2 regions of the Proteiniborus sp. DW1 genome follow, and region 2 is predicted to be linked to the other one. Evidence: riboswitches for the same ligand, from Rfam matches in the RefSeq annotation. Region 2 holds a riboswitch; the other holds the start of a gene.

Region 1 (12,930 bases), on a different contig from region 2:
CGGAATCAGTGGAACTAAAGCAAGAGGGGTAGGTATGGCAATTGCTAAGCAAGGGTCTGGGCTGCCTAAGATAGATATGGCTTCAGCAACTCTAAAGTTAAACACAGATGGTTTCTTTAGTTTGCTATTAGGTGCAACAGATTTAGGTACAGGAAGCGATACAATTTTAGCTCAGATAGCAGCAGAGACTCTTGGAGTAGATTTAGAAAAAATAGTTGTTTATGCATCTGATACAGACTTAACACCATATGACAGTGGAGCTTATGCATCTAGTACCACATATACTACAGGTAATGCAGTAATAGATGCAGCAAATAAAATGAAGGAAGAGATAATTAAATACGGAGCCATGTACTTTGAAACGGAGCCAGAAAATATTGAATTTGATGGAAAGAGTATTATAAAGAAAGATGACAAGCAAATAATAACATTAGAAGACTTCTCTAAGAAAATAACATATAATGTTCTACACACCCAGCTATCAACAACAGGTTCATATGTGCCAGAAATAGATGCTTCTCCATATATGGCAGGATTTGCAGAGGTAGAAGTAGATTTAGAAACAGGAAAAGTAGATGTAGTTGAATTTGTAGGAGTAGTAGATTGCGGTACACCTATAAACCCAATGCTTTCAAAGGTACAGGTTGAAGGTGGTATAGCAACAGGAATAGGGCTAGCCTTATATGAAGAAGTAAAATATAGCCCGGAAGGAAGGTTAATGACTGATACTCTGATGGAGTACAAGCTTCCAATGAGAAGAGACATTGGGAAAGTAGTTGCAGAATTAGCACCAGGATATGATGCTTCAGGACCTTATGGAGCTAAATCTATAGGAGAAGTAGTAGTAAATCCGGTAGCTCCAGCGATTATGGATGCTATATATAATGCTTGCGGAATCAGGATAAGAGACTTACCGGCAACACCAGAAAAAGTATTGACGACATTGTTAGAAAAACAAAGCAATATATAACTAAAATAGGTCGATGTGTTGAACACATCGACTTTTGAATATTTTTGCTCCTTTAATATGTTCAGCTGACAGTACTTGAAATGCCAAGTTCCTATTGTCACTCTGAGTGCAATGAAGAGTTTCGTCATCTTGAATCTTATTACTGTAATCCTAAGCTCTTAGGTAAAGGAATTTTAGTGTTAAAAATCCAACAGTGGTATATGACAAGAAGTTTTGGTATAATATACTTATTAAACACGTGAAGGTGATTGAATGGCTTATCAAGCATTGTATAGGAAGTTTAGACCAAAGACCTTTGACGATGTCATGGGGCAAGAACATATAACTACAACACTAAAAAACCAAATAAAAAATAATAACATAGCCCATGCGTATTTATTTTCAGGAACTAGAGGAACTGGCAAGACTTCCACAGCAAAAGTATTTGCGAGAGCTGTCAATTGTACAAATAGTCATGATGGAAACCCTTGTAATGAATGTGAAGTATGTAAGGGAATACTTGATGAAACTATAATGGATGTCATAGAAATGGATGCTGCTTCTAATACTAGTGTAGAAGATATTAGAGAGCTTAGAGAGAAGGCAAAGTATCCTCCAGCTAAATGCAAATATAAAGTATACATTATTGACGAGGTTCATATGATATCTAAAGGTGCTTCTAATGCTCTTTTAAAAATATTAGAAGAGCCACCAAAGCATTTAATATTCATACTGGCTACAACAGAGCCTCAAAGACTGCCAGCTACAATATTATCTAGATGTCAAAGGTTTGACTTTAAAAGGATAACCATAAAAGATATAATAGAAAATATGCAAAACATATTAGACGAAATAGGCATAAATGCGGACCCAAAAGGTCTAAATCTAATAGCTAGAAATTCAGATGGAGCGATGAGAGATGCCCTTAGCCTTCTAGATCAATGCCTTTCCTTTTCTGAAAAGAAACTGACCTATGATTACATTCTCTCCATACTTGGAGTAGTAAGTAATGATATAATATATGAGCTAACAGATTCAATAATAGGAAAAAATGCAGATAAGGCTCTTGAGCTTATAGAGCAAATAGTTCAAAGTGGGAAAGACATTAATCAGTTTATTAAAGACTTGATACTTCACTTTAGGAACCTAATGGTCATAAAGGTATCTAAAAATGTAGATAGTATGCTTGATGAAACAGAGGAAATGATAGAAAATCTTAAAAAACAGGCTGAAAATATAGACACAAGTGGTATAATAAATATACTTAGAATACTATCAGATGCAGAGACTCAGTGCAAATGGTCGTCTCAGCCTAGGGTAATACTTGAAGTCAGCATCATAAAGATGTTAAACGAAGCTACTAACAATGATTTTGATGATGTGATGACAAGACTTAGAAGGCTAGAAGAAAAGCTTGAAAATGGCACTTTTATTAAAGAGGCAGATTCTAGAAAGCAATCTGTATCTAATACTTCTACTAAGAGTACAGTTTCTGAAAAAGTAGTAGAAAGGCAACAATATATTCCAGTTGCTACTAATCAAAACAAATGCGAATTACGAACAGATATAGATATTAAAGAGATTAAAGATGAATGGAAAAATATATTAAAGGCTACAAGAGTTGAAAGAATATCTCTTCATGCTCTAATTATGGAAGGAAAACCTTTAAGTATAAAGAATAATATATTGACAATAGCTTTTGAAGATGGATTTAGATTTCATAAAGAGGCCATTGAAAAAAGTGAAAATAAGGAGCTTGTTCAGAAAATCATTAATAATTGCTTAAATTCTAATATAGAGATTAAATTTGCAATGGAAGATGACATTGTAGATGTTAATGAAGAAAAGCAGGAAGAGAAACAAGGCGAAGAGCTAATCCAAAAGGTTATTGATACTTTTGGAGAAGAACTAGTAAAAATTGAAGAATAATAAGGAGGTTTTTTTATAATGGCAAGAGGTGGATTCCCAGGAATGGGTAACATGGGAAATATGATGAAGCAGGTTCAAAAAATGCAGAAGCAAATGGCTGATTTGCAAAATGAGCTAAACGAAAGAGAAGTCGAAGCAAGCGCAGGTGGTGGAGCAGTTACAGTTAAGGTTAATGGAAAAAAAGAAGTGCTGGAAGTGACTATAGATAAGGATGTAGTAGATCCAGATGATGTTGAAATGCTTCAAGACTTAATCCTTGCTGCAACAAATGAAGCTTTAAGAAGTGCAGACGAAATGGTTAGTAGGGAAATGCAAAAGATAACTGGAGGTATGAATATACCAGGGTTATTTTAGCAGTTTCACTACAGCTTCCTACCTTTAAGTTTTATCAAAGGTAGGATTTAAATAAGGTGGAGAGTATTCTCCACCTAGTTTTTCTATGTTTAAATGCTGGAAACAGCTTAACTGAAAGGGTGATATAGATGGAGTATTTTGCGCCTCCTTTAGCCAGTCTAATAGAAGAATTTTCAAAACTACCTGGTATAGGCAGAAAAACAGCTCAAAGGCTTGCGTTTTATGTGCTAAACATGAATGCCGATGATGTAAATGAGCTTGCAAATGCCATAGTAAATGCCAAGAGAAATATTAAGTATTGTAGCATATGTAGTAATCTTACAGATACAGATCCATGCTTTATTTGTAGCAATACTAACAGAGATCAAACTACAATATGTGTTGTAGAAGACCCAAGAGATGTTATAGCCTTAGAGAAAACTAAGGAATTTCAAGGATTATATCACGTTTTACATGGAAGCATATCACCAATGGAAGGAATAGGCCCAGAGGATATAAAGATAAAAGAGCTTCTTCAAAGGATAAGAGAGCTAGATGTAGCAGAGGTAATATTAGCTACAAATCCTACTATAGAAGGAGAGGCCACAGCCATGTATATATCAAAACTCCTAAAGCCTTTAGGTATAAAAACCACAAGAATAGCTCATGGAATACCAGTAGGCGGAGACTTAGAATATGCAGATGAAGTGACTTTATCAAAGGCATTAGAGGGAAGAAGGGAGATTTAGGCTTTCTTCTTTTTTGTCCCCCTAAAATAAAGTTCTTCAACAAGTAAATAAAGTTCTTCAAAGCAGGAGAAATCTTAGATTAAAATCCAAGAAATCTCCTGTTTTTTTATTCCCTTTTTCTTTCCTCTTACCCTTCAACCAATTGGAATTGCTACAACTTCATTGCCTTATTCCCTTACTCCTTCCCACCTTAATCCTGGTTTCTTTTGAAGAACTTTATTTTCAGGTTACAAAGTTAGGACAGGAAAAAGTAAAAAGTTATAAGGGTTAAGAAAAAAATGAATATTTTTTAAATGTAGAGTTATGTACCTAACTCCAATAGAAATTATGGTATAATATAGGCAAGATTATCTAGTATATTCTAAAACTTTATAAATACATAGCAAATGAAAGGGGATGAGGGTAGTGGTTATAAATAAAAAAGCTTTATCCGAAGAAGATATAAAGATGAAATATATTACCCCTGCAATAGAAAAAGCAGGATGGGATATAAAAACTCAAGTAAGAGCTGAATATAGCTTTACGGACGGAAGAATTATAGTCAGGGGAAATCTTGTAGCCAGAGGGAAAAGAAAAAGAGCAGACTATATTTTAAGCTATAAACCTAATATGCCCCTTGTTATCATAGAAGCAAAAGATAATAATAAACCCATGGGAGCAGGAATGCAACAAGCTCTTAAATATGGAGATATTTTAGATATTCCCTTTATATATAGTTCCAATGGAGATGGATTTATCGAACATGATAATTTTACTGGGAAAGAAAGAGAACTTAGTTTAGAAGAGTTTCCAAGCCCAGATGAGCTATGGGAGAGGTATAAGGCAGGGAAAGGAATCCAAGCTCATGAAGAAAAGATTGTATCAGAAGACTATTTCTTTGATATGAGTGGTAAATTTCCAAGGTATTATCAGAGAGTAGCTATTAATAGAACTATAGAAGCTATATCAAAAGGACAAGATAGAATACTATTAGTTATGGCTACGGGGGAACGTGTCATAATAGTGATGGGTGCAGTTTGTGTTATAAGATCAAGGGTTTTAGGAACTTTAAACAAATATATTTCGTGCATTGCTTAGAGTAACTAGGATTTAGTTGTAGTAAGTAGTGCATGAAGATAAGGGTGTTAGCTATTGAAGAGTTAGTAATTATTTAATATTGATGTTAGTATATAGCTATGGACACTAAATAAGATTTTATATATACTAACAACCTAGGAAGGAAGTGTCCATAAAATGTCTAAGAGGAAAACATATACAAATGAATTTAAAACAATGATTTCTGAACTAGTATTATCAGGAAAAACACCTAAAGAGGTAGCCAGTGAATATAGCTTAAGTGAAACAGCAGTACGCAATTGGACTAAGAAGAAAGCTCCAATTAATGCAGTAGAAGGATATACTACAAACCTTGAGGAAATTAACAGAATGAGAAAAGAAAATGCTAGGCTCAAGGAGGAAAATGAAATATTAAAAAAGGCTATGGCTATATACGCAAAGAAATAAATCCTGATATACAGTTAGATATAATTTAAGAAATTCTACTATACACCCATAGATACTATGTGTAAGGTACTTAAATATCCCAAAAGTACCTACTATGACAAGCAAAAGGAAAAACCAGAAAACAAGTGGAAACCTATTAATAAAAAGCTTCAAGATGATATTTTAAAAATCTACAATGATAATAATAAAATCTACGGTGCCCCTAAGATTCGAGAGGAATTAAAAGCTATTAGATACGTGAGCATTAGTCTCAAACGAGTCCAAAGGCACATGAAAAAACTTGGTATTAGGAGCAGAATTAGTACCATAAAAAATTCTCTAACAATACTTCTATGTTAGAGAGTATTAAAAATGCTTATAATAGTAATATAGCTATTTATGCAGAAAGTGGAGGCTATATGTATTTAGGTTCAACTATTGAAGGAAAAGATATGGTCAATATTTTTGATTATAAAAGTTAACTAACTAGTAGACTGCAGAACTTTGGATATATAAAACTAGTAGCAAATAAGGATAATATGCTATGTAAAAAGGAAGAATCTATCAATGCCCATGAATTCCACTATACCAAAAGTGATTTTGATGGGGATGACTTTACTGCAATAAAAAAATCTACAGGAAAAGAAAGAAAATGTATAATAGCAAATGACAATGTATTTGCAGGGTGTTCACACCTACATCTGTGAGGTAATATTGACTTTGCTAAAAACCATATAAAAACATGTAAAAATTTTTCTTTATTGTAATTTAATAAAGACTATGTTATTATATTCAATAATTGAATATTAATTATTTAGGTTCATAAGATTAATAGGGAAATGGGTTTAAGTCCCATGCAGCCCCCGCTACTGTAATTGATGACGAAATCAACGTATATACCACTGGAGAAATCTGGGAAGGTGTTGATTAGGATGATTCATAAGCCAGAAGACCTGCCTATATAAGTTGTAAGCAACCTTCGGAGGGAAGGAGAGCGATATTTTTATGCATATTTAACATATATATTTATGAAAATATTAGATTCCCTGAGGTTACTTAGGGAATTTTTTTATGACCTAACCCAAGACTTTGAGAAAAAGGAGTATTTATTAGGATGATTTTAGGAGAAGAAAAGAACGTTAGAAGGAAATTAAATAAAATAAATCCAGAAGATACAATGGTTAGCCTTTTTATCATTCTATTTTACATATCATCAATAAAAACTTATAGACTACTAGTTGTAACTGGGATATTAGTTATTATGTACTCTCTTATAACTTGTGAGGATAGATCTTTTATTAGGTTAACCAAACCAGTGATACCCTTTGTTCTACTTATGCTCTTGCCAATAATAATACGATTAATTGTATATAGAAGCCTAGAAGATATTGATTTTACAATGATCATTGTATGTAAAGTTTTAATCTCCTCTATATTGCTAGGTACAATAGTTTCTAAGCATTCAGCTTTATATATGGTTGATGGGATATTAAACATTGGTTTACCACAGATATTTAACAGAATACTAGCTCTTACCTTTAGATATTTTCATATGATTGATGAGGATATAAAGAAAGGTAATAAGGCATTAATCAGTAGAGGAATTAATGAAAGAAAAGGATTATCTTCCCTTAGTATTTTTGGAGAATGGATAGGAGGATTTTTCCTTAAAAGCAGCAATCATAGCGATATGGTTTTCAATGCTATGAAGTCTAGAGGATTTCAAGGAGAGGCAAGAAATAAGAAGTTTAATAACAAGGAATTAATTCTTAAATCTTCTATGTTAGCCCTCTTTTTATTAGCAATTCTAGTTATTGATAGGAAGGTGTAAAATGGCAGTAAAAATTGAAAATTTAAGTTTCTTGTATCCAAACTCCCGAAGGGGCCTAGAGGATGTTAATTTAAATATAAAAGCTGGTAGAAAAACAGCAATATTAGGTGTAAATGGTAGTGGTAAATCAACTCTACTCTATCACTTAAATGGTATTAGTCTAGCTCAGACAGGCTCAGTGGAAGTATTAAAAAGGTACTACTTCATCAGCAGGAAAAAGTCTTATGTGTACTGGGCTTTGTAGAATATTTAAAGAAGACGGATATAAGGTATATCCTTTTAAGTCCCAAAACATGAGCTCTAAATTTTATATAACAGAAGAAGGGAAAAAAATATCAGTGGCACAAGCTTTACAAGCCAGGGCAGCAGGACTTAAACCAAGTCATCATATGAATCCTATACTACTCATACCAAACTCAGATAGGTAGTTGTAAATGGGGAAGAAAGAGAAAATATGGCTGCAAGGGATTATTTTAAATTTAGACCTAGATTAAAGAAAATGATCATGGAAAAGCACAATGAAATTCAATCAAATAACGATATTGTGGTTATCGAAGGGGCAGGTAGCCCAGCTGAAATTAACTTAAAAAAGAATGATATCGTAAATATGGGAATGGCAGAAATTGCGGATGCTCCAGTCTTATTAGTCACAGATATAGATAGAGGAGGCGCATTTGCTGCACTTTATGGGACTGTTATGCTTTTAGAGCCTCATGAAAGAGCTAGGATCAAAGGCCTTATTATCAATAAATTTAGAGGTGATAAAACATTACTTGAACCGGGAATTAAGATGATAGAAGATCTATTAAATATACCAGTAGTTGGTGTCATCCCTTATATTTCATTGGACTTAATAGACGAGGACTCCTTAATCGATAGAAACAAAAGCCCAAAAGCAGAAGAACAAAGCTTTGAAGAGGAAGAGTTGGAGCTAAATAAACTTAGCAATGGTATAAGGGCTAATATGGATATGGAATATATATACAAGATTATGGGCGTTAATAATGGTTAATTTGATTGTAGCAGTAATACTAGATTTTATAATTGGGGATCCATATAATTTTCCTCATCCTGTAAAATTAATGGGGAGGATTATAAGCATTGAAGAGAACCTAGCTAGAAGGGTTTCTGAATCCAATGAAGGTCTTAAAATAATGGGACTTATTATAGTATCTATAAATGTTTTCTTAGGATTTGTTATACCATTTTATATTATTAAAATTACTAAGTCCATATACAATACTTTGCAAGATTATAAATATCTATCTTATATACACTTGTATAGCAGCCAGATCATTACATTATGAAGCGAATATGGTTCAAAAAGAACTGGATAAAGGGCTAGAAGAAGGCAGGAAAAGACTATCCTATATTGTTGGTAGAGATACCTCTAATCTTGATGAAGAGGAGATTATAAGAGCAACTGTTGAAACCGTATCGGAGAATACCTCTGATGGAGTGATAGGCCCTTTGTTTTACATTGTATTACTGGGAGCACCAGGAGGACTAGCTTATAAATTCATCAATACAATGGATTCTATGCTAGGCTATATGAATGATAAATATAAGCACTTAGGCTACTTTCCAGCTAAAGTAGATGATTTATTTAATCTAATACCTGCTAGACTAACAGCTATTTTGATGAATATCTCATCTATAGGAAGATTTGATTTTATAAATGGAATGAAGATATTAAAAAGGGATAGAAGAAATCATAAAAGTCCAAACAGTGGTTATCCAGAAAGTGCTACTGCAGGGCTATTAGGAATACAACTTGGGGGTGGTAATTATTATCACGGCCTATATGTAGAAAAGCCACATATAGGAGATAAGATCAATGATGTAAATAAAGAGCATATAAAAAACACAGTTGAGATCATGTATAGAAGTGAAATAGCATTTTTAATGTTTTATTACTTAATTATATTTATAAGGAGATAAGTTAAGATGAAGAAATTATACGGAATAGGAACTGGTCCGGGGGCAGCAGATTTATTAACCCTAAGAGCAGTAAATGTAATCAAGGATGCAAAGGTAATATTTGCACCTAACAATAAGGGAAAAAACATGGCACTAGATACAGTTGAGGAATACATAGGGGATAAAAAAGTTGTTCTTATAGATTTCCCAATGGGGAGTGTAGAAGCAGAGGACTATATCAATGCTGCTAATATCATCCATGAGGAGATTCCAGAAGGAGAATATGGTGCTTTTCTTACAATTGGGGATTCAATGATCTATAGTACTTTTATCTATATTATGGATTTATTAAATCAAAGGGATATAGAGATTGAGGTAGTACCAGGTATTCCATCCTTTGTAGCTGCAGCAGCTGCTAGTAAGGTACCCCTAACTGTAAAGGGAGATAATTTTTTACTAATTGATGAATTCGATAATTCATTATTAGATAAGGCTGATTCATTTGCATTGCTTAAAACCCTTGGGGCAAAGGAAGATACATTAGATGAATTGGAGAGGAATGATTTTTCTTATAAGTATGTTAAAAGAGTAAGTTTAGAGAATGAAGAGATTCTGGAAAATAAGGAAGAAATTATTCAAGACAGGGATTATATATCCTTAATACTAGGTAGAAGAAAGGGAGAAAAATAAAGTGAAAATGAAAAGAATGGTTTTATTATTATTGAGTTTAGTAATAGTAGCAGGAATGTTTACAGCTTGTAGCAGCCCAAAGGTAGAAGATGTAGATACACCGCTAGTTGAAGATAATAAGCAAAATGACGATGTTACTGAGTCCATAACTGAATTTGGCGTAACTATAAATGAAGATACAGTAAGCTTTATAGATGGTAGAGGACAAGAAGTTACCATAGATAAAAAACCCCAAAGAGCAGTAGTACTATATAATTCATTCTTGGAAGTTTGGATGGAAAACGGGGGTAGCGTTGTAGGTAAGTTAGAACCATCAGTAGGTCAAGATGAGATTGCAGGGGTAGAAGACGCTGAAATAGTTGGTAAACTAGGTGCAATTAGTGTGGAAAAAGTAATCTCTGTAGAACCAGATTTAATTATTGTAAATTCCACACAAAAAAGCCAATTAGAATTAATACCTTCCTTTGAAGGTGTAGGTATACCTGTTATAGCTATAGACTATGTTGGATTAGAAGATTATTTGACTATTACTAGATTATTTACTGCATTAAATGAAAGGGAAGATCTATTCAAATCAAATGCTTTAGATATTGTAGAGGAAATAGACAATATACTTTCAGTTATCCCAGAAGAAAAAGAACATAAGGTACTACTTATAATGGCAAGTGCAAAGTCTGTATCAGCTAGGGACTCTAGCTCATATGTAGGTATGATGCTTGAGGATTTAAATACTATAAATATAGCAGATAACTCAGATGGAGCATTAGGTACACAGAATTTTTCTATGGAAAAGATATTAGAAGAAGATCCTGACTTTATATTTGTTCAGACAACTGGTAGTGATATGGATGCTACACTAGACAGATTAAAAGAAGATGCTGAATCCAATCCAGCTTGGGCTTCATTATCAGCGGTTAAGAATGATAGGTATATAATTTTACCAAAGGATATGTACATGTTCAAAGCAAATCTTAGATATGCAGAGGCTTATGAGAATCTAGCAACTATAATATATCCAGAACTATTTCAATAGGAGTAGGAGAATTCCATGAATTCAAGAAAACAGAAAATCACGATTTTAGTGTTTTTTACTTTAAGTATTCTAACATTTTTAGTAAGTGTAGGTAATGGGGCAGTACAGATGAGTCCTGTAAAGATAATCAAGACTCTTCTATTTGATCAGGGCTCTACAAGCTATCAAATAATATGGAATGTAAGAATACCTAGAACCATAGTAGCTGCACTAGTAGGGATAAATCTCTCCCTAGCTGGTGTAGTGCTCCAAGGAATAATGAGAAATCCACTAGCAAGCCCTAGCACTATTGGTGTTTCAGCAGGTGCGGGGCTAGTAGGGCTGATTTTTCTAATATTGTTTCCACAGTATTATTATCTAGCACCAATCGGATCCTTTTTAGGAGCATTAGGAGCTACTATGCTAATCTATGGTTTGGCTTGGAATGGTGGTGTAATGCCTACAAGGATGATACTAGCAGGGGTAGCAGTATCATCTCTATTTGGTGCAGGAAACAACGCTTTGATGACCTTTTATCCAGATAGGGTATCAGGAGTTTTAAACTTTATGGTTGGTGGGCTAGCATCTATTACATGGGGAGATTTAAAGCTGATTTTACCCTATACAATTATATGCGGAACTATACTGATGTTTTTACCAACTAGGCTCAATGTTCTCATGCTTGGTGATGAGGTATCTACAGGACTTGGTTTAAATGTTGAAAAGACTAGATTTTTATTTATAATATTATCTTCATTTTTAGCAGGAAGCGCAGTTAGTGTAGTAGGTTTACTAGGCTTTGTCGGACTTATGGTACCCCATATTACCAGAATCCTAATAGGGTCAGATCACAAATATTTATTACCGGCATGTATCTTTACAGGGGCTATATTCGTAATGTTATGTGATACTGTTTCAAGAGTGATATTTCAGCCAACAGAAGTTCCAGTAGGGATAATCATATCAGCTATTGGAGCACCTTTTTTCCTATATCTTTTAAAAGGTAAGGGAGGTTTGTCCTATGGACATAAGAGGAAATAATATAGTAGTTAACTATGATGACAAGATTGTATTAAAAGGGGTTTCACTGGAAGTCAATAAAGGTGAGATAGTCACAGTTATTGGACCTAATGGATCTGGTAAATCCACATTAATTAAGGCAATTTGTAGATCCATAAAAATAGGTGATGGAGAAATAATCTTAGACGGGAAAAGTATAGACAATATACCAACTAAGGAAATAGCAAAAAAGCTAGCAGTTTTGCCACAGGTAAAATCAGTATCTAATGATTTGCTTGTTGAGTCCTTGGCATCTTACGGAAGGTTTCCTCATCTTGGATTTGGTAAACGATTAAGTAAGGCCGATAGGGATATAGTTGAGTGGGCTATGGAAAAGACAGGAACCTTAGCTTTAAGAGATAGGAACATCATGACACTATCAGGGGGAGAAAGACAGAGAGCATGGATAGCAATGGCCTTGGCACAGAAAACAGATATATTAGTCTTGGACGAGCCAACTACCTATCTAGATATATCATATCAAATGGAAGTTTTAGAGTTGGTCAAGGAGTTAAATGAAACTTTAGGAATTAGCATAGTCATGGTTCTTCATGATTTAAATCAAGCAATCAGATATTCAGATAGAATCTATGTTTTGAAAGATGGGGAAGTGTTTGATCATGGAGATCCATGTGAGGTTATAAATAGGGATTTGTTGAAGGATGTTTTTAATATTCAAGCGGATATATATGAAGATCTAAAGAATGAATGTCCATATATTATCCCCAATAAAATAGAGAGGTAGGCTGATAAAATGAAGCATGGTGGAGATTTGTTAACATACGAGGATCATTATGAGGGTGAATTAGTTTATTTCTCTAGTAATATTAACCCAATCGGTACACCGAATGGATTGAATGAAGTTTTTATAGATGGCTTTAATACCCTTGTAGCTTATCCAGATATCAAATACAGGAACTTAAAATCTGCGGTATCCAAATATCTAAACTGTAAAGATGAAAATGTTCTAGTGGGA
Region 2 (12,930 bases):
TAGTCTAGATATTAGCTTACAGCAGATATTTAGACTAAAGATATTTGCAGATTATACATTTTTAGAGATATCAAATATATTAGGGATACCAGAGTCTACAGTTAAGACTAGGTATTATTCAACCCTTAAAAAAATTAGAGAAAGTTTAAAGGAGGGATAGCAGTGAAAGTGAATATGCCAAATGAAAAGGAGATAAAGTCTGAAATAGACTTTATTGTAACACAGGGCTTGGGGAAAAGAGAATCGTTTTATTCCTGTTTAAAAAATATGTACAGGCAAATTGGAATTAGATACTTATTTCGTGATGAGCTAGAGATTATATTTACTATATTATTAGTATCTTCTATTCTGTTTTCAGTAATTATAGATAGGAATATATACTTTTCAGAAAATATTAAAGCTATATATGCTTATCTGTTTACAGTATCTCCAATATTATATCTGTCAATGTCTATTTTAAATCTTATAATTGCAAAACAGAATAAAACTTACGAAGTAGAAATGACATGTAAATATAACATATATCAAATATCAGCTTTTAGAATGCTTGTATTTAGTATTATATGTATTTTATTTAACTCTTTCTTTGTATATGCGGCCACTTGTTTTTATGAAGATATAAATTATCTAAAGGCTTTTGTAATTTCAATAGCATCATTATTTTTATTTTCTACAATTTTCTTATTTGCATTAGCTAAAGTTAAAAACAGATCAATAAAGTACTTTATTACATTAGGCTGGATAGGGTTCAATTTAATTCTATTTATTTTAAAAGTAGATTTTTATATTCAGCTACTAAATAAAGTATCTATATATACATGGACTATAGTAGCTATTGGTTCTTTAATTATATATGTAAAAAATCTTAAAACACTTATTGTATTTAGGAATATGGAGGGGATTATATAAATGCTAATAGTGAACAATGTAAGCAAAAGTTATGGTAAGTTTTCAGTTCTAGAAGACATAAACATTGAATTTACAAATGGTGTATATGGTTTATTGGCACCAAATGGAGCAGGTAAGACTACTTTAATTAAGATGTTGACTAGCTTGCTTTTTCCAACTGAAGGACAGATACTCTATAATGGTACAGATATATTTTCCTTAGGAGATGATTATAGGGATATATTAGGTTATTTGCCTCAAGAGTTTGGTTATTATAAAAATTACAGTCCTAGAAAGTTTCTTCAATATTTATCTGCATTGAAAGGGTTAGATAAGAACAATGCAAAAAAGAAAATAGATGAGCTTTTAGAATTAGTTGGTCTAGAAAATGTAAGAGGCAAAAAGATGAAAAAATTCTCAGGAGGGATGATTCAGAGAGTTGGTATAGCTCAAGCCATGCTTAATGACCCTAAAATTCTCATACTAGATGAACCTACAGCTGGACTAGACCCTAAGGAGAGAGTTCGATTTAGAAATCTACTAGCAGAATTGGCTAGGGATAGAATAGTTATTCTTTCTACTCATATTGTTTCTGATATAGAATCAATAGCTAATGAAATTATCATGATAAAAGACAAAAGGGTTTTATATAAAGACAGTTTGAACAATATATGCAAGATTCTTGAAGGTAAAGTTTATGAAACCGAAGTTGCCTTTGACAAAGTTTCAAACTTCAGAAATAAGTACTTTTCTTTATCAGAGAGACAGGAAGGCGATAAGATGAAAATCAGATTTATATCAGAATACAAGTCAGAAGATTTTTGGACTTCTGTAAATCCAAGCATAGAAGATGTATTCTTGTATGTCTATAAAGATGAAGTCATTAAGGAGGAGTAAGCACAATAATGGACATAAAAATAAATGAATTTAAAAAGGTAATAACTTCTCCTGTTATAATAGGACTTTTGGTTTTATTTATAATTTTTAATTCCATTAAAATATTTGAAAATTCATACTTCAAAGACGAGCTAAAAGTATTAAATAAGATAGTGGATAGGGTTGGTTATAAAATAGACGACGAAATGATAAATAGATTTAAAGAATACTATGATGAACAGCTAGAAGAATTAAATAAAATCACAAAAGAAAAAAATTCAAAAGAATATAGTAGTATATCTGAATTTTATGCTGATCATAGGTATGGTATTGAAGAGACTTATGACAAAGAAGAAGTAGAATTTATTAAAGATTTCAGGATAATGGAAGCCTATTACTATAAGATTCAGGAAATAGATGAGTTTTATTCAAGTATTGATATTATGGAAAGAGCTGAAAATGAAATACTCAAATATGGGCTTAGTGGCAAGGCTGCAGATATAGTAAGGAAGCAGTATAAGGCTCTTAATGAAAGATTTCATCAGCTAGTCAGTAATAATGAGCATAAGAATCTATTTTTCATAGGAAAAGCTTATCAAATGCACTCTTTACTATTTAGAAACATATTAAAGACTATTATATTTGAAATAATCATATTAGTAGTTCTTATTACAGCATACTTAGTGAACTACGAATTTGATAACAGTACAGAAAATATAGTCTATTCAACAAAAAAAGGCAGGAATTTAGTTTTAGACAAGCTGCAGATAACCATGGCTTCAAGTATAATAGTAGCCACTATTATTTTGATTACTGGATTAGGTTTATATTTTATAGTTTTCGATTATTCAGGACTTTGGAATGTTCCTATAAGTAGTTATTATAACAGAGACTATAATTTTCCCTACTTGTCCTGGTGGAATATGTCCTTTGTACAGTATTTATTTTTTAGTGTAGGACTTGTTTACTTAATTGCATTGCTTTTTAATGGCATTGCCTTTATAATTGCAAGGTCTATAAAAAATACCTATTTTGCATTCTTTGTCTTTGCAATAATATTTGGACTATTTTTAATTGTTCCAGGGATGGCTCCTAGAGACAGTATTACTATTTTTATAGGAGGCTTTACACCTTTTTTCTTAATTATAAATCCCCATATGTGGTTTATGGAAAGTGGAGCTTTTACAACTTTTAAGTATTATGAATTGGCTACAGTAGCTATATGGTCATTAGCATTATTGGCTCTCGGGGCATTATCAATTAATAGATTTAAAAGACAGGATATATAGTGAGGTGAACAAAGTGGACATTATCTTAAATGAATTAAAAAAGATATTTAATATAAAATCTGTTATTTTACTAGTGTTGATAAATATAGTCATGTATTTTTTATTTATTGAATTTGAAATAACTTATTTTCCAAATGGCAGACCTGCCTTAAATATTTATAATATGTTTGTAGAAATGGAAAGTAGTTATGGTGAATTTATGGATGAAGAGGAATTTGAGGATTTCAAACTAAAATATGAAGAGGCAATAAAAGAAGCAGATGAGTATATTCAGTCTAGAGAAGATTTCAAGAGAGCAGGCATAAATAGTTATGAAGACTTTGCAAATATGGATCATGAAAACGAGGATTTGTATGAGCTTTATCGTGATGTAGTTTTCAAAAAGAAAATAGACGTATTTTGGGAGCTGCCTTGGAGGGAAGAGTATATTAGCTACTATAAAAATAAAGAAGAACTTATGATGGCACAGGCAAAAAATGAAAAACAAGAATTAAGAATTAAAGAAATATTAGAAAAAGACTTAGAGACTTCTGTCTTTAATGATGTTATATTTTATAACTATAATGAATTAATAAAGTCTGTAGCTAAAACTATATTGTTAAGTGTAATGTTTTTGATAACACCAATATACTTAAGAGATAATAAAGACAAAGTAAATTATCTTCAATACACATCTAAAACAGGAAGAAGTATATTTAAAAAGAAGATAATTGCAGGACTATTGGCATCTTTCATATTAGTGACTTTACAGTTTATATGTTTTTTCATAATGTATTCTACAAATAATACATCTATGTTTTTTAACTGTAATATAAATTCCATATACAATACTATTACCTCTTGGTATGACTTAACATTCATTCAATATATAGCTCTTACAGTAATAGGGACTTACATATTAGCTTTTGTATTTACATTGATACCTATGCTGGTTTCAAGTATTAGTAAAAACTACATAACTGCAATAGCTATTCAATTGCCTATAGCCTTATTTGCTTTCACTATACTGTTAAGATATTTGATTCATTATATGACAAATATCTGGTATTCAAAATATTTTACTGGGATACTATATATGATATTAATTTTTATTAGCACTATATCTATAATAATAAGGTGGAAAAGAGAGAAAAAAGCTGATATTCTATATTAGAAAATGGGGTTGCAATTTGTCAAGTTTGGGTGGTAAAAGGAGGTAGATGATACTTTGAGTATAGTGCATTTATTAGCTTATGATTTTTCTTTGCCAGAGATAGATATGAGAGTTTTTAAAGAAAAGATTGCTGGTAAATCAACAATTGGATTTGTACAAGGTTTTTCAGTGTCAAATTGTTATTGGTCAAAGGATGATATAGAAGTATCCAATTTTATTACTGGACAGTATTTGTATGATGTGGATTTAACAGAAGAAGATTCGTGTATAGAGAATTTTAAGAATTACTTGTTTAGATATATGAAGCCTAATAGTGAGATAGAGTTATGGAGTATCTGGCTTGGAGGAGATGATTCAAAACACTATACAATAATGCCAAGATTAAACAATGTGCCTTCAGAAGATGTGTCAATGGTTAATGATGAGATAGGTTATTTTGCTGAACATTATTTCAAACCTGTTAAAAGGGGAATAGAATTATCTTTGCTGAGTAAAAAGGATATTTTATTTGTACTAGAAAATACAGGAGTTTGCCTTATTATTAAGAATTAAAGAGTGCTTGTAGATATGAACTTTTAAGAGGAATTGCAAGATTATTACTTATTAGCATACTAGGTGAAAAATCCTTAAATAAGGGAAATTATATACAACATAAAGAAGTTATCAAAAATGTAACAAGATATTTTATTGACAAAAATTTATTTTTGAAATATACTAAGTTCGATAAGACAATTAAATAGTTTCAGGGTGCTTCTTTAAAAAGGAGTTAAAAGGGAAAGAGGTGTAAATCCTCTACAGCCCCCGCTACTGTAAACAGGGATGAAATCTTCTATAATCCACTAGGAAACTGGGAAGGAGAAGAGAGTAAAGTGAACTGTAAGTCAGGAAACCTGCCATGAAACGAGGTAACAACTGTTCCGGAGGGGAGCATGTGAATTTCATTATATGAACTTAACACATAGGGCGCCCTATGTGTATTTTTTTATGACCTAACCCGATTATTTCGGATGCTTTTATATTCCTCCCCTTTGAAATAGTTTTGTATTTAACTTAACTAGGGGAGGTGATTTTTTTGACAAAAAATATAATGCTTCAAGGAACTGCTTCATCAGTTGGCAAAAGCATATTGACTGCAATATTGTGCAGGATTCTGAAGCAGGATGGATACAGTGTAGCCCCATTTAAATCTCAGAACATGTCTTCAAAGTCAATTTTAATAGAAGATAACAAAGAAATATCCATAGCTCAGGCTATTCAGGCAGAAGCTGCAATGATAGAGCCTAACGAGAGCATGAATCCTATACTATTAAAGCCAATGAGTGATATTGGAAGTTTAGTAGTATTGAATGGATTGCCTTATAAAGTTATGACTGCATCAGAATATCATAAAATGAAGCTAGAGCTTAAGTGGGCAATAAAAGAGGCTTACAATAAACTGGCTCAACGCTTTGACATAATTGTTATTGAAGGTGCTGGCAGCCCTGCTGAAATCAATTTAAGAGATAACGATATTGTAAACATGGGTTTAGCAGAGTTAGTGGATGCTCCAGTAATTCTCATTGGAGACATCGACAGAGGTGGTGTTTTTGCATCTATATATGGAACTCTTATGCTTATGCCAGAAAGAGAAAGAAATAGGGTAAAGGGCTTTATAATAAATAAGTTTAGAGGGGATGTAGAATTATTAAAGCCTGGAATTAAAATGATTGAAGAGCTAGTAGATAAGCCATGTTTTGGAGTAGTTCCTTATATGCAGGTAGATTTAGAAGAGGAAGACAGTCTAATTGTAAAAAATGATTATAAAGAGTGGCAGAATCCCACTATGTCTATGGATATGAAACAAGAAGAGCCTAGCTTGAATCTTCAACGAGAGTATAGAGAACTAAGAAATAGAGAGTTTGAAAGACTTGCACATATAGTTAGAAATAGCATTGATATAGATAAGATTAAAGAAATAATGAGGTTATAAAATGTTAAATAGTATTATCCTAATTACCTCAGTAATTTTAGATTTTATATTAGGAGATCCACCTAATTGGCCACATCCTATAAGGTTTATAGGAATAGTTATAAAAAAGTACGAAAAGGTTGTGAGAAATGTAAAGTGGTTGGATCTAAAAATAGGTGGATTTGTACTAACTGCATCTACAATAGTTACAGTTTTAGCATTGTCTAGTCTTATTTTATACATGGCAGGATTAGTACATCCATTTCTGAGAACAGCTCTAGAAATATACCTTATATACACATTATTAGCTGCAAAATGTCTAGCAGTAGAAGCTATGAAAGTATATAAGGTTTTAGAATCAAATGACATAACTAAAGGAAGACAATTACTTTCCTATCTAGTTGGTAGAGATACTAGTCAGCTAAACAAGGAAGATATAGTAAGAGGTACTGTTGAAACTGTAGCTGAAAACACAATAGATGGGGTGCTTGCTCCACTCTTTTACTTAGGAATAGGCTTTTGTTTTAATATTCCAGTTCAAATTATTCTCTTGTATAAAACAATAAACACCCTAGACTCTATGGTAGGCTATATACAGGAACCTTATACTAAGATAGGCTTTGCATCTGCCAAACTTGATGATATAGCTAACTTTGTACCAGCTAGAATTGGAAGTGTATTTATGGTACTAGCTGGAGCACTACTAGGATATAAGGGCAAGAAGGGAATTCAAATACTAGCAAGAGATAGAAAAAATCACAAAAGCCCAAACTGTGGATATCCAGAATCAGCAGTGGCAGGGTTGTTGGAAGTACAGCTTGGCGGTACAAATATATATTTTGGACAAAGAGTATATAAGCCTACTATAGGAGATGCCCATAAAAGCCTTGAACCAGTACATATAAAAGATACCATAAAGATAATGTATGGTTCAGAGATTATTATGGTGCTCTTTATGATAGTCATATTTAATATTATCTAAACACATAAATAAGGAGAAATTCTTAATGAATAAACACGGTGGATATTATGGAGATGATTATGAAGAAATAGCAGATTTTAGTGTTAATATAAATCCACTAGGAGTACCAGAAAAGCTAATTGAAGCACTTAAAGAAGAACTTGAAAAAATGAAAAGATATCCTGAAATAGATGGCATAAGCGGAAAAGAAGTTTTAGGTCAATACTTAGGAATTCATAGTGAAAACATTATACTTGGAAATGGGGCAACGGAGCTTATTTATTTATATGCTAGGAGCCTAAGGCCAGAAAAGGTACTCATTGTGGAGCCCACATTTAATGAGTATAGTAAAGCTTTTAAAGTTGCTGGGAGCAATATATATAACTACTATACTGATGAAGAAGAGAACTTCAAGATACAAGTTGAAAAGCTTATTTCTAAAATAGACGATATAAATCCAAATGTATTAGTTATCTGTAATCCAAACAATCCAACAGGAGTGTTTACAGATACAGATAAACTGCTCCTTATACTCCATAAGCTTAATGAAATAAATGCATATTTATTTGTAGATGAGTCTTTTATAGATTTTGCTGATAAAGATTCACTCATACCTCTGGTAGAGAAATATAACATATTTATACTTAGATCAATGACTAAGATTTTTGCAGTACCAGGATTAAGAATAGGCTACGGTATAGGGAAAAGGGATACCATATTTCAGTTAAATCAGCTAAAAGAGCCGTGGACAATAAATAGTCTTGCTCTTAGGAGTATACCAGTGCTTCTAGAAGACAGTGATTATTTAAAAAAGACTCAAGGCTGGTATCATGAGGAAAAACAATTTTTATATAATGAATTAAAAAATATACCCAATATCAAGGTAATTGAAAGTGAAACAAACTTTTTTCTAATTAAGCTTTTAAAAGGTGATGCAAATTCCCTAAGGAAGTATTTATTAAATAAGAAAATCTACATTAGAAGCTGTGATGATTTTCAAGGATTATCAAATAAATATATTAGGATAGCTGTGAGAATAAGAAGAGAAAATTCCAAACTCATAAAAGAGCTAAAGCAATATATGAAAGACTAGGAACAGGAGGTTAATACAATGAAAAAAGTATCTAAGTTATTGTTGATTTCAATCTTAATAACTGCTCTATTTTCAAGCTCAGTATTTGCTTCAGCTACTACTTTAAAGATTGATGGTAGTACAAAAACCTTAACTACACAACTAAAGGAAGGAAGGAATTTTGTAGCAGGCAGTAGCTTGAAAAGTCTTGGATTAGACTATGCTTTAAATCAAAACACTGCAATATTAAAGAATAAAGAAGTAGAGTTTAAATTCACATTAAACACAAACAAAGTTAAAGTAAATAATACAGACTTCACACTAGATTCAAAGTCATATAAAAATGGACAAGAAGCATATTTGCCACTTAGATTCATACTTGAAACATTAGGCTATGATGTTACTTGGGATAAAAGCACTAATGGATTAAAAGCTACTAAGCAAAGTAAAATAACATATCCAGTGACAATAGAAAACAATGGGGTTAAATATACAGTATCAAAAGAACCAAGCACTATAGTATCCTTAGCTCCAGATGTGACAGAGACATTATTTGCCATAGGTGCAGGAGACAAAATAAAGGGAAGAACTCAATACTGTAACTATCCGGCAGGGGTTTCAGCTATAAAGAATGTAGGTAGCATGACTGAACCAAGTATAGAAACTATAGTAGACATAAATCCAGAACTTATAATAGCAGCTACTCACTATAAGGAAGAAGTACTTAAAAAGATACAAACAGCTAAGATAGGAATAGTAGCTAAAGATTCACCAAATACATTAGAAGAGATGTATGCAGATATATTGAAATTAGGAGCTATAGTAAACAGAAACTATGAAGCTAGGGCCTTAGCTTCAAGCATGAAGTCAAAGGTAGAGACAGTAAATATGTATACCAATAATATTAAGAATAAACCAACAGCTTATTATGTTGTCGGAACAGGTCAGCATGGAGAATATACAGCAGGCAAGGATACCTTTGTAGCAGAATTAATTAGAGTAGCAGGCGGAATAAATGCAGCAGATGATGTTACAGGCTGGAAGTATAGTTTAGAAAAGCTTATAGATAAAAACCCAGATATTATATTCGGTTCAGAATGGGATATTGATACTATGACTACAAGCCCTAACTATAAAGGATTAAAGGCTATTAAAAACAAAAATTTTAAAGCAGTAAGTGTGGATTTATTTAGCAGACCTTCAGCAAGAGCAACAGATGAAGGACTGAAGCTCTTAGTTGAAATGTTCCATAAAGACATAGCTAAAAAGTTAAGCTTCTAAATACTTTAAGGTATGTGATATTTCATGAGGAAAAATAACAACAGGATAAAGATTTTAATACTATTAGTTATATTAGTTTTTTTAATGCTGTTTTCCATAACCCTTGGTTCAGTAAAGATACCTTTAAATGAAACAGTGAGAATAGTACTTAGCAAGATTAGATATCTAGATTCTATAATTGATATTAGCAATGTTAAAGAATCAAATATATTCATTGTGTTAAGTATAAGGCTTCCTAGGATATTACTTGCTACTTTAGTCGGGAGTGTTTTAGCAGTTGTAGGCAGCTCTTATCAGGCCATATTTAAAAATCCAATGGCTGACCCTTATGTTATGGGTGTATCATCTGGGGCTGCCTTTGGAGCAACCGTTGGGATATTGTTAAAGCTTAATGTAGGTCTCCTTGGTTTTGGTGCTACTTCAATACTAGCCTTTGCTGGTGCATTAATTACTACATTTGTAGTTTATAATTTAGCTAGAATAGGAAATAAAATATCCACTACATCAATACTTCTTGCAGGTATTGTAATGAACGCTATTTTATCTTCTGGAATATCTATAATGATGATATTCAATCATGATGAGCTAGCAAGAATAGTGAATTGGACTATGGGAAGCTTTAATAGTGCTAGCTGGGAGCAAATAGGAGTAATAATCATTCCCATAGCTTTAGGGCTCGTATTTCTAATATCTCTTTCAAGAGAAATGAATGCTATAGTTTTGGGAGAAGAAGATGCTCAGAATATAGGAGTAAATGTAGAGCGAGTTAAGAAAGTCATATTAATTACTGCATCTTTGTTAGCAGCATGTGTTGTATCAGTAAGCGGGATAATAGGCTTTGTTGGTATAATAGTACCACATCTATTTAGGATAATCTTTGGTTCAGACCATAAAGTGATTTTACCTGTATCAGCTATTGGTGGAGGTATATTTCTACTAGTTAGCGATACTCTTGCAAGAACTATAGTGCCTGGAGTTGAAATACCTGTGGGGGTGATTACATCATTATTTGGTGGACCATTTTTCTTGTATCTGTTAAAAAAATCTAAAAGTAGGAAGTTAATATGAGGTGGTTAAATGGCTGAAATTATTGTAATTACAGGTGGAGCTAGAAGTGGTAAAAGCAGCCTAGCAGAGACAAAGGCTAAAGAACTTGGATGCAAGGTAGTGTATATTGCTACTGCCATAGCCTTTGATGAAGGGATGAAAGATAGAATATCTAAGCATAAAGCTTCAAGACCAAATACCTGGACTACTATTGAAATGTATAAGAATTTTAGTGAATTAGAGAAAAATCAAGACTTCATCGAAGCCGACTTGATTCTTCTGGATTGTATGACTTTAATGGTATCTAATATTCTTTTGGATAGTGGTATAGACTTTGACAAATGCTCTATGGATGAAATAGAACTTATAGAAAAGAATATTTTAAATGAAGTAATAGGGCTACTTGAAATAGTTGCTAAACTCGGAAAGAAGCTTATTATAGTAACTAATGAAGTAGGAATGGGATTGGTACCTTCATATAGACTAGGAAACATATTTAGAGATATTGCTGGTAGAGTGAATCAGTATTTGGCAAAGCAAGCTAATGAGGTATACATTACAGTGTCAGGCATCCCTATAAAGATTAAATAGGGACAAGTAAGGACTGAGAGTTTCACAGTATAAAAAAATATAACGAGGTTTATTATGAAAAGCATATTATTGATGATAACCTTTTTTACAAGGATACCAGTAACATATAACTATGAATACAATGAAGAGGATTTTATTAGAGGAATTAAATTTCTCCCCCTTATTGGCTTGATAGTAGGGGCTATCATGTATATTCCTGTATTTCTTCAGAACGTTATTCATGGTCCTATAATAGCCTTATTAACGTGGGTTATTTATATAGGCATAACAGGTGGTCTTCATATAGATGGACTAGCAGATACTTTTGATGGATTATTTAGCAACCGAGATAAAAAAAAGATTCTAGAAATAATGAGGGACAGTAGAATAGGCACTTTTGGGGTTCTAGGAATATTACTCTTGATAATATGGAATCTAGTATTTACAAGTTACATAGACCTAGGGTTCATTATTTTAGTTCCTGTAGTAGGACGGAGCGCAGCTATTTTGTCAGCGTCAATTAGTCAATATGCTAGAGAAGGACAGGGGATGGGAAAAGCATTTGTCGAAAATTGTGGAACAAGTGAAGCGGTTTTGGCAGTTATATCTAGTTATTTACTTGGAATTTTGTTTTTTAAGTTACAGGTTTTAATTGTACTGACTATTACATACTTAGTAGTACTTATATCTACTGAGAACATAAAACAGAAAATTGGCGGAATGACAGGCGACACTATAGGCTTTATAATAGAGTTTTCCCAAGGAATATTTATATTTGTCTTATATTTTTCTAATGTATTGATGTCATGAAAACTTATTTAATATTTTACTAAAAATTGGAGAGGTAATAATGAAGACAACTGAAAATTCTTATAGCAATAATATCATCAGATTAACATATTGTGGAATGCTTATTGGTTTATCAGCAGTTGGAGCTATGATAAAGGTAAGTGGAAGTATTGCATTTGATTCTATGCCAGGATTTTTTGCTGCACTATTTTTAGGACCTGTACAAGGTGCAATAGTAGCAGCACTTGGGCATTTACTTACAGCAGCAACGAGTGGTTTCCCAATGACACTGCCTATGCATATATTTTTAATTATAGAGATGGGGTTAATAGCTTATTTATTTGGAGTTATATATAAGAAAAGAGGAGCAATTGTTTCTTCTGTTGTTGCTATAGTATTAAATGGACCAGTGGGCACTTTAATTGCAGTACCGTTATCAATTATTTTTGGTCTCCCATTCAATGGCTGGCCTCTTTTTAGTACTCTTATCGTGCCTCTTACATTAGCATCAGTAGCTAATGTATTCTTGGCTATGTTAGTTTTTAAAGCACTCAATAAAAGAATGAACTAGGACTGGTATTATGAAGATAAGCAAATTTAGAGATTTAACCTTTATCGATATAAATCAAAATCAAACCATTGTCATAGCCTGTGATTCGTCTGGAGCCATAGGAAACAAAGAAAGGGATTTAGTTCAAGTAGAACCAGAGATCTTAGGGGATTTAACAGCTCAAGTGGCTCTTAAGGAGATATTAGCCATTGGAGCAGAACCTATAACTATAGTTAATACCCTGTCAGTAGAGATGAATGATACGGGAGAAAGAATAATTAAAGGAATTAAGAAGGCTACAGCACCATTAGGTTTACCTGATACTCAAATAATTACAGGGAGCACAGAAGAAAATTTTCCAACATGTCAAACTGGCATGGGAATAACTATAATTGGCATTATAGACAAGAATAATTGGAAGCAACCAAGAGCTGTACTAGGCTCATTAGCTGTAGTAGTTGGAATCCCAAAGGTGGGCTATGAAATACTGGAGGAACAAGGGGATA

The links. A riboswitch is a leader RNA that binds a small molecule or an ion and turns the genes downstream of it on or off. The one in region 2 is predicted to bind cobalamin.
Region 1: linked by a shared signal. The riboswitch ahead of DW1_RS06235 (energy-coupling factor transporter transmembrane component T family protein) and the one ahead of DW1_RS02630 (cobyric acid synthase) in region 2 are both predicted to bind cobalamin.

What each region holds. Positions count from the first base shown of each region.
Region 1 covers NZ_FMDO01000028.1:75,058-87,987, forward strand. The annotation lists gene DW1_RS06195 (xanthine dehydrogenase family protein molybdopterin-binding subunit) at 1-970, shown strand, start outside; gene dnaX (DNA polymerase III subunit gamma/tau) at 1,223-2,878, shown strand; gene DW1_RS06205 (YbaB/EbfC family nucleoid-associated protein) at 2,897-3,232, shown strand; gene recR (recombination mediator RecR) at 3,361-3,960, shown strand; gene DW1_RS06215 (type I restriction enzyme HsdR N-terminal domain-containing protein) at 4,366-5,037, shown strand; gene DW1_RS06220 (transposase) at 5,194-5,463, shown strand; gene DW1_RS06225 (IS3 family transposase) at 5,521-5,802, shown strand; gene DW1_RS06230 (hypothetical protein) at 5,796-5,924, shown strand; gene DW1_RS15510 (hypothetical protein) at 5,982-6,149, shown strand; cobalamin riboswitch at 6,242-6,418, shown strand; gene DW1_RS06235 (energy-coupling factor transporter transmembrane component T family protein) at 6,557-7,273, shown strand; gene DW1_RS06240 (ATP-binding cassette domain-containing protein) at 7,275-7,517, shown strand; partial or broken gene DW1_RS06245 (cobyric acid synthase) at 7,498-8,153, shown strand; partial or broken gene cbiB (adenosylcobinamide-phosphate synthase CbiB) at 8,278-9,214, shown strand; gene DW1_RS06255 (precorrin-2 C(20)-methyltransferase) at 9,221-9,883, shown strand; gene DW1_RS06260 (ABC transporter substrate-binding protein) at 9,891-10,916, shown strand; gene DW1_RS06265 (FecCD family ABC transporter permease) at 10,932-11,936, shown strand; gene DW1_RS06270 (ABC transporter ATP-binding protein) at 11,917-12,699, shown strand; gene DW1_RS06275 (pyridoxal phosphate-dependent aminotransferase) at 12,709-12,930, shown strand, end outside.
Region 2 covers NZ_FMDO01000007.1:276,725-289,654, forward strand. The annotation lists gene DW1_RS02600 (RNA polymerase sigma factor) at 1-160, shown strand, start outside; gene DW1_RS02605 (hypothetical protein) at 163-909, shown strand; gene DW1_RS02610 (ABC transporter ATP-binding protein) at 910-1,785, shown strand; gene DW1_RS02615 (hypothetical protein) at 1,794-3,053, shown strand; gene DW1_RS02620 (hypothetical protein) at 3,067-4,206, shown strand; gene DW1_RS02625 (hypothetical protein) at 4,261-4,758, shown strand; cobalamin riboswitch at 4,935-5,119, shown strand; partial or broken gene DW1_RS02630 (cobyric acid synthase) at 5,294-6,157, shown strand; gene cbiB (adenosylcobinamide-phosphate synthase CbiB) at 6,177-7,136, shown strand; gene cobD (threonine-phosphate decarboxylase CobD) at 7,162-8,208, shown strand; gene DW1_RS02645 (helical backbone metal receptor) at 8,227-9,468, shown strand; gene DW1_RS02650 (FecCD family ABC transporter permease) at 9,493-10,536, shown strand; gene cobU (bifunctional adenosylcobinamide kinase/adenosylcobinamide-phosphate guanylyltransferase) at 10,546-11,106, shown strand; gene cobS (adenosylcobinamide-GDP ribazoletransferase) at 11,161-11,895, shown strand; gene DW1_RS02665 (ECF transporter S component) at 11,936-12,445, shown strand; gene DW1_RS02670 (AIR synthase related protein) at 12,456-12,930, shown strand, end outside.